2 regions of the Streptomyces sp. YS-3 genome follow, and region 2 is predicted to be linked to the other one. Evidence: predicted binding sites of a transcription regulator. Region 2 holds the regulator's gene; the other holds the start of a gene.
The links. Region 2 encodes HrcA, which represses chaperone genes, less so after heat shock. Its sites were predicted from a motif close to TTNGCACTCNGNNNNNCNGAGTGCNAA; they were not measured.
Positions count from the first base shown of each region.

Region 1: groL (chaperonin GroEL) is a predicted target of HrcA. The motif match lies at 2,407-2,433, and genes of this name have one in related genera.

Region 1 is NZ_JBJHPC010000200.1:1,661-6,091, reverse strand. Features, by position in the region: gene thrC (threonine synthase) at 1-1,289, shown strand, start outside; gene ACJA3G_RS18030 (MoaD/ThiS family protein) at 1,327-1,605, shown strand; gene ACJA3G_RS18025 (cold-shock protein) at 2,015-2,218, shown strand; gene groL (chaperonin GroEL) at 2,563-4,188, shown strand; gene murQ (N-acetylmuramic acid 6-phosphate etherase) at 4,282-4,431, opposite strand, start outside.
Region 2 is NZ_JBJHPC010000579.1:18-4,417, reverse strand. Features, by position in the region: gene dnaJ (molecular chaperone DnaJ) at 181-1,317, opposite strand; gene hrcA (heat-inducible transcriptional repressor HrcA) at 1,318-2,334, opposite strand; gene ACJA3G_RS31090 (MBL fold metallo-hydrolase) at 2,513-3,235, shown strand; gene ACJA3G_RS31085 (DUF3097 domain-containing protein) at 3,283-4,086, shown strand.

The DNA.
Region 1 (4,431 bases), on a different contig from region 2:
CCACCGCGGACACCACCACCGTAAACGCCACCACCTCCGTGGATCTCGGTCCCGCCGTCGCGCTTTCCTGCCGGGAATGCGGCGAGCGCTTCGAGCTCGGCCCCATCTTCGCCTGCGCCCTGTGTTTCGGGCCGCTCGAAGTCGCGTACGACCTTCCGACAGGTGATCCCGAGGCGCTCCGCAAGCGGATCGAAGCGGGCCCGGACAACATCTGGCGCTATGCGCCCCTGCTGCCTGTTCCGGCCAATGTGGCTGAAAAGCCCAACCTGAATCCGGGATTCACCAAGCTCGTCAAGGCCGACAACCTCGCCCGGGAACTCGGCGTCACCGGCGGTCTCTACGTCAAGGACGACTCCGGCAACCCGACGCACTCCTTCAAGGACCGCGTCGTCGCCATCGCCGTCGAGGCCGCCCGCGCCTTCGGCTTCACCACGCTCTCCTGCTCCTCCACCGGCAACCTCGCGGGCGCGGTGGGCGCCGCCGCCGCCCGCGCCGGCCTGCGCTCCTGCGTCTTCATCCCGCACGACCTGGAGCAGGGCAAGGTCGTCATGGCCGCGGTGTACGGCGGCGAGCTGGTCGGCATCGAGGGCAACTACGACGACGTCAACCGCTTCTGCTCGGAGCTCATCGGCGACCCGCTCGGCGAGGGCTGGGGCTTCGTCAACGTGAACCTGCGCCCGTACTACGGCGAGGGTTCCAAGACGCTGGCGTACGAGATCTGCGAGCAGCTCGGCTGGCGGCTGCCCGACCAGCTCGTCGTCCCGATCGCCTCCGGCTCCCAGCTCACGAAGATCGACAAGGGGCTCCAGGAGCTGATCCGGATGGGGCTCGTCGAGGACCGGCCGTACAAGATCTTCGGCGCCCAGGCCGAGGGCTGCTCGCCGGTCTCCACCGCCTTCAAGGCGGGCCACGACGTGGTCCGCCCGCAGAAGCCGGACACGATCGCCAAGTCCCTGGCCATCGGCAACCCGGCGGACGGCCCGTACGTCCTGGACATCGCCCGGCGCACCGGCGGCGCGGTGGAGGACGTGAACGACGGGCAGATCGTGGACGCGATCAAGCTGCTGGCCCGGACCGAGGGCATCTTCGCCGAGACGGCGGGCGGCGTGACGGTCGGTGTCACCCGCAAGCTCATCGAGGACGGGCTTCTGGACCCGGCTCTGACTACTGTCGTCCTCAACACGGGTGACGGCCTCAAGACCCTGGACGCGGTGGCGCCGACCACCGGCCCGACCGCGACCATCCGCCCGAGCCTGGACGCGTTCCGCGACGCCGGCCTGGCCGGCTGACCCACCAGCAGCTCCCAGACGGAAGGCAGGAAGCCCCATGAGCGTCAACGTCCGCATCCCCACCATCCTCCGTACGTACACCGGCGGGCAGGCCGAGGTCGCGGCCGAGGGTGCCACCCTCGCCGAGGTCATCGCCGACCTGGAGAAGAACCACACCGGGATCGCCGCCCGGGTCCTGGACGATCAGGGCAAGCTGCGCCGGTTCGTCAACGTGTACGTCAACGACGACGACGTCCGCTTCGAGCAGGGGCTGGAGACGGCCACGCCGGACGGCGCCGGAATCTCGATCATTCCCGCCGTCGCGGGCGGCTGCTGACCTACGCGCTGTTACCTGAATTGCCCCCTCCGCAAGCTAAGCGGAGGGGGCAATTCAGTGTGGTTGAGCGCGGTACAGTGGGGAAGTCCCCTTCGCTGCGCATGCCACGTGCATATGAGAACGCGACGAACCGGCGTCGAGATGCAGTCAAAGTGTTCGAGCATATTGCTCCTTAAGTGCGCTTTGCCCGGCCCGACTTGCCCCGTAATGCTGGAATAGGCGGCATTCCGCTCCCGGCCCCTGCCCGGAATTCTCGTCCGACTGACCTGTTGCAGAGGGCAGTTGGGCAGATACATTCAGCCGCGGTCGACGCGTTCCGGCGCACACCCTCTCCTGTCGGAGGGTGGAGATCTGACCCGGGTCCGCGAAGTGCGGTCCCGTGCAAGGGCCAGTAATAGGGGAGTTAGGCATGGCTCAGGGCACCGTCAAGTGGTTCAACGCGGAGAAGGGGTACGGCTTCATCGCGGTCGACGGTGGTGCGGATGTTTTCGTCCACTACAGCGCGATCCAGATGGACGGGTACCGCACCCTTGAAGAAGGTCAGCGAGTCGAGTTCGAGATCTCGCAGGGCCAGAAGGGTCCGCAGGCGGACATGGTCAAGCTCGCCGTCTGATCTCGGCGCGATCGGCCACCGACGCATACAGGCCCGTGGGGCCCGCATCCTCTGTAAATGGATGCGGGCCCCACGTGTGTGTCCGGGCCCGCGCCGGTGCCCCCGGCCGCGGCGCGCGGGTGTCCGGGACCGGGCCGTGGCGGTGGGACGGCCTTGCACTCTCCGGGGTCGAGTGCTAATCATTGGCGTTAGCACTCTCCCAGTGAGAGTGACAGAACTTGGATCGGGTCAGTGAGGCCTGCGGACCGGGTGGGGCAAGGAACCACAAGGGCCGCGAGCCGTCCGTCGCGGGCACCGGCGCGGTCCACGAAGAACGCCACCCCTGTCCGGGAGGACCACTTCACATGGCCAAGATCATCGCGTTCGACGAGGAGGCACGGCGCGGTCTCGAGCGCGGGATGAACCAGCTCGCCGACGCCGTCAAGGTCACCCTTGGCCCCAAGGGCCGCAACGTCGTCCTCGAGAAGAAGTGGGGCGCCCCCACGATCACCAACGATGGTGTTTCCATCGCCAAGGAGATCGAGCTCGAGGACCCGTACGAGAAGATCGGCGCCGAGCTGGTCAAGGAAGTCGCCAAGAAGACGGACGACGTCGCCGGTGACGGTACGACCACCGCGACCGTCCTCGCCCAGGCGCTCGTCCGCGAGGGTCTGCGCAACGTGGCCGCGGGTGCCAACCCGATGGCCCTGAAGCGCGGCATCGAGAAGGCCGTCGAGGCCGTCTCCGGTGCGCTCCTGGAGCAGGCGAAGGATGTCGAGACCAAGGAGCAGATCGCTTCGACGGCCTCCATCTCCGCCGCCGACACCCAGATCGGCGAGCTCATCGCCGAGGCGATGGACAAGGTCGGCAAGGAAGGCGTCATCACGGTCGAGGAGTCCCAGACCTTCGGTCTGGAGCTCGAGCTCACCGAGGGCATGCGCTTCGACAAGGGCTACATCTCGGCGTACTTCGCGACCGACATGGAGCGCATGGAAGCCGCGCTCGACGACCCGTACATCCTGATCGTCAACTCGAAGATCGGCTCGGTCAAGGACCTGCTGCCGCTCCTCGAGAAGGTCATGCAGTCGGGCAAGCCGCTCCTGATCATCGCCGAGGACGTCGAGGGCGAGGCCCTGTCGACCCTGGTCGTGAACAAGATCCGCGGCACCTTCAAGTCCGTCGCCGTCAAGGCCCCGGGCTTCGGCGACCGCCGCAAGGCCATGCTGAACGACATCGCCATCCTCACCGGCGGCACGGTCATCTCCGAGGAGGTCGGCCTCAAGCTGGAGAACGCGGGCCTCGACCTGCTCGGCCGCGCCCGCAAGGTCGTCATCACCAAGGACGAGACCACCATCGTCGACGGTGCCGGTGACAGCGAGCAGGTCGCCGGTCGCGTGAACCAGATCCGCGCCGAGATCGAGAACTCGGACTCGGACTACGACCGCGAGAAGCTCCAGGAGCGTCTGGCGAAGCTGGCCGGCGGCGTGGCCGTCATCAAGGCCGGCGCCGCCACCGAGGTGGAGCTCAAGGAGCGCAAGCACCGCATCGAGGACGCCGTGCGCAACGCCAAGGCGGCCGTCGAGGAGGGCATCGTCGCCGGCGGTGGCGTGGCCCTGCTCCAGGCCTCCTCGGTCTTCGAGAAGCTGGACCTCGCGGGTGACGAGCTGACCGGCGCCAACGCCGTGAAGCTCGCCCTGGAGGCCCCGCTGAAGCAGATCGCCGTCAACGGTGGTCTCGAGGGCGGCGTCATCGTCGAGAAGGTCCGCAACCTGCCCGTCGGCCACGGTCTGAACGCCGCGACCGGTGAGTACGTGGACATGATCGCCGAGGGCATCATCGACCCGGCGAAGGTCACGCGCTCCGCGCTGCAGAACGCCGCGTCGATCGCCGCGCTGTTCCTCACCACCGAGGCCGTCATCGCCGACAAGCCGGAGAAGGCCGCCGCGGGCGGCGCTCCGGGCGGCATGCCGGGCGGTGACATGGACTTCTGATCCTCTTCCGAGGATCGGCGAGCCCGTTACGTACGGAGGGCGGCACCCCACTGGGGGTGCCGCCCTTCGGCGTTCGCGGGGTCCGGCGGCCGGCTACGGCAGCGCGGCGCGCAGCCGGCCCCGGGCCTCCGCCAGCCGGCGGGTCGCCGTCGCCGCGTCCAGATCCGCAAGCAGCATCAGGATCGCCGTCTTCACCTCGCCGCCGGCGGCGGACAGGGCGGCCTCGACGGCCTCCTCGTCCGC
Region 2 (4,400 bases):
AACTGCGCGACCAGCCCCCACGCACCCGCAGACGAACCACCGGCCCGGCGCCCCCCCCCGGGGGGGGGCAACCGTCAGCGGCCGTTGAACGCGTCCTTCAGCCGGGAGAACAGGCCTTGCTGCCCGGGCTGACTGTGCCTGCCCGGGGGCAACCCCCGGACCCCCGGCCGAACCAGGGCGTCAGCGGCCGTTGAACGCGTCCTTCAGCCGGGAGAACAGGCCCTGCTGCCCGGGCTGGAACTGCCCCGTCGGGCGTTCCTCGCCGCGCAGCTTCGCCAGCTGGCGCAGCAGATCCTCCTGCTGCGGATCCAGCTTCGTCGGCGTCATGACCTCGACGTGGACGATCAGATCGCCCCGCCCGCCGCCCCGCAGATGCGTCACACCGCGCGCGTGCAGCGGGATGGACTGGCCCGACTGCGTGCCGGGACGGATGTCCACCTCCTCCATGCCGTCCAGCGTCTGCAACGGCACCTTCGTGCCGAGCGACGCCGCCGTCATGGGGATCGTCACCGTGCAGTGCAGATCGTCGCCACGGCGCTGGAAGACGTCGTGGTTGAGCTCGTGGATCTCCACGTACAGATCACCGGCGGGGCCGCCGCCGGGGCCGACCTCGCCCTCGCCCGCGAGCTGGATCCGGGTGCCGTTGTCGACACCGGCCGGGATCTTGACCGTGAGCGTACGGCGCGAGCGGATGCGGCCGTCACCGGCGCACTCCGGGCACGGCGTGGGCACGACGGTCCCGAAGCCCTGGCACTGGGGGCAGGGGCGGGAGGTCATGACCTGGCCGAGGAAGGAGCGGGTGACCTGGGAGACCTCGCCACGGCCGCGGCACATGTCACACGTCTGCGCCGAGGTGCCGGGTGCGGCGCCCTCGCCGGAGCAGGTCGTACAGACGACCGCCGTGTCGACCTGGATGTCCTTGGTCGTACCGAAGGCCGCCTCGTTGAGGTCGATCTCCAGCCGGATCATGGCGTCCTGGCCGCGACGGGTGCGCGAACGGGGCCCGCGCTGCGCCGCGTTGCCGAAGAACGCGTCCATGATGTCCGAGAAGTTCCCGAAGCCGCCCGCGCCGAAGCCGCCGGCACCACCGCCGCCGGAGGACGACAGGGGGTCCCCGCCGAGGTCGTAGACCTGCTTCTTCTGCGGGTCCGAGAGGACCTCGTAGGCGGCGTTGATCTCCTTGAAGCGCTCCTGCGTCTTCGGGTCCGGATTCACATCCGGGTGGAGTTCACGCGCCAGGCGCCGGAACGCCTTCTTGATCTCGTCCTGCGACGCGTCGCGGCGTACGCCCAGTACGGCGTAGTAGTCGGTGGCCACTTACGACTCCGCCAGGATCTGTCCGACGTAACGTGCCACTGCGCGTACCGCTCCCATCGTTCCGGGGTAATCCATGCGGGTCGGTCCGACCACGCCGAGTTTCGCGACGGCTTCGCCGCCCGAACCGTAGCCGACCGAGACGACGGACGTGGAGTTCAGCCCTTCATGGGCGTTCTCATGCCCGATTCGTACGGTCATGCCCGATTCTTTGGCCTCGCCGAGCAGCTTGAGGAGCACGACCTGCTCCTCCAGCGCCTCCAGCACCGGCCGAATAGTCAGGGGGAAGTCGTGTCCGAAGCGGGTGAGATTGGCGGTGCCGCCGATCATCAGCCGCTCCTCGGTCTCCTCCACCAGGGTTTCGAGCAGGGTGGCGAGCACCGTCGAAACGGTTCCTCGGTCCTCCGGCTCGAAGGATTCCGGGAGATCCTGCACCAGCTGCGGGACGTCCGCGAAGCGGCGCCCCACCACCCGGCTGTTGAGCCGGGCCCGCAGATCCGCCAGCGAGGTCTCGCCGAACGGCGCCGGGCAGTCGACCATCCGCTGCTCGACCCGCCCGGTGTCCGTGATGAGCACCAGCATCAGCCGGGCCGGGGCCAGCGACAGCAGCTCCACGTGCCGCACGGTGGACCGTGTCAGCGACGGGTACTGCACGACGGCGACCTGCCGGGTCAGCTGCGCCAGCAGCCGGACCGTGCGCGCCACCACGTCGTCGAGGTCGACGGCGCCGTCCAGGAAGTTCTGGATGGCCCGCCGCTCCGGCGACGACAGCGGCTTGACGCCCGCGAGCCGGTCGACGAACAGCCGGTAGCCCTTGTCCGTGGGGATACGGCCGGCGCTGGTGTGGGGCTGGGCGATGAAGCCCTCCTCCTCCAGCACGGCCATGTCGTTGCGCACGGTCGCCGGCGAGACGCCCAGCTTGTGCCGCTCGGTCAGGGCCTTCGAGCCCACCGGCTCCTCGGTCCCGACGTAGTCCTGGACGATCGCGCGCAGGACTTCGAGTCTGCGTTCACTGAGCACCGCGCACACCTCCAGCTGTCGTCCCTGGGCGCTCTGTCCTGGCACTCTGCGCGTTCGAGTGCCAGCGATCCCCGGCCAGTGTACGGCCGACCGGTACACCCCTAGCAAGGGCGGGCGCCCGTGACGCTCGCGGCGCGCTCGAACACCGTCCCCGGCCGCCCCGGGATAGCGTCACGTCATGGACGTCGGTTGGGAAGAGTTCGGCTGGGAGCGGCTGGGCGACGGCGTGGGCCGCCGCCGGCTGCCGGGGTGGGACGCGACGGCGGGCCTGGTCGCGGGCGAGGACGCGGTCCTGCTGTACGACACGGGCTCGACCCTGCGCGAGGGCGCCGAGCTGCGCGCCCAGGCGCAGGCGCTGCTCGGGCGCCGGGTGACGCATATCGCACTCAGCCATCCCCACTTCGACCATGTGCTCGGCACGGCCGCGTTCTCGGGGGCCGAGGTGTACGGGGCGGTGGGGATCGACCGGGTCCTGGACGGGGACGCCCTGCGGACCGACGCCGTCGCGCACGGGGTGCCGGCCGCGCAGGCCGCCGAGGCGGCGGACCTGCTGGTGCGCCCCCAGCACTTCGTGTCGGGCGAGTGGACGCTGGAACTGGGCGGGCGGCAGGTGCTGCTGGCGAACGTGGGCCCCGGGCACACCGGCCACGACCTGGCCCTGCTGGTCCCCGGCACCCCCGGCTCGCCCGAGATCGTCTTCTGCGGCGACCTGGTCGAGGAGTCCGGCGAGCCGCAGGCGGGACCGGACGCGGTCCGCACCCGCTGGCCCGCCGCCCTGGACCGGCTGCTCGGCCTGGGCGGCGAGGACGCGGTGTACGTGCCGGGGCACGGGGCGGTGGTGGACGCGGCGTTCGTACGGGCCCAGCGGGACCGGCTCGCGGGAGAGTTCGGCGTGTCGTAACGGCGTACACCCATATGGGCACATGGACCGCCCGTATTCTCATCAGAATGCGCAGCTACAGCCCGGACCTGACTCCGCCCTGGAAGAAGGGGTCCCCGGCCCCCGAGGTGCCTGCCGAGCTCGACCTGGTCGTCGAGGAGGTGACGACCGGGTTCTGCGGGGCGGTGCTCCGCTGCGAGGCGGGGACGGTGACGCTGGAGGACCGCTTCGGCAAGCAGCGTGTGTTCCCGCTGGCGACCCGGGGGTTCCTGCTGGAGGGGAAGGTGGTCACGCTGGTACGCCCGCCCGCGCCCACGCCCTCGCGCCCGGCGCGCACCGCCTCGGGCTCCGTGGCGGTCCCGGGGGCGCGGGCGCGGGTGGCGCGCGCGGGGCGCATCTACGTCGAGGGGCGCCATGACGCGGAGCTGGTGGAGAAGGTGTGGGGCGACGACCTCCGGATCGAGGGCGTCGTGGTCGAGTACCTGTCGGGCATCGACGACCTCCCCGCGATCGTCGCGGAGTTCGCCCCCGGCCCCGACGCGCGCCTGGGCGTCCTGGTCGACCACCTGGTCCCCGGCTCCAAGGAGTCCCGGATCGCGGCGGCGGTCACCGGTGAACACGTGCTGGTGGCCGGGCACCCCTACATCGACGTGTGGGAGGCGGTGAAGCCGGCGGCCGTGGGGATCGCGGGGTGGCCGGTGGTGGCGCGGGGCGAGGACTGGAAGACGGGGGTGTGCCGGGCGCTGGGGTGGCCGGTGAACACGGGGGCGGCGTGGCAGCGGATTCTGGCGGGGGTGCGGAGTTATCGGGACCTGGAGCCGGAGTTGCTGGGGCGGGTGGAGGAACTGATCGACTTCGTGACGATCCCCTAGCCCCTCCGGGGGCAGGGCTCCGCCCCGAGACCTCTTCCATCGAGCCCGCCTGCGACCCGGTGGGGGTTGCTCGCGCAGTTCCCCGCGCCCCTGAAGATGCCGCTGCGCGGCAATCCCCTGGGCGCCCCGAAGGGGCGCATCCCAGGGGCGCGGGGAACTGCGCGATCAGCCCCCACCGGGCCCGCAGCCAAACACCGAGCCCTGAAGGGGCGCGGGGAACTGCGCGAGCAACCCCCACGCACCCGCAGACGAAGACCGCCCCGGACCGGGGTCAGTCCACCAGATTCCGCACCACCCCGTCCGCCAACAACCTC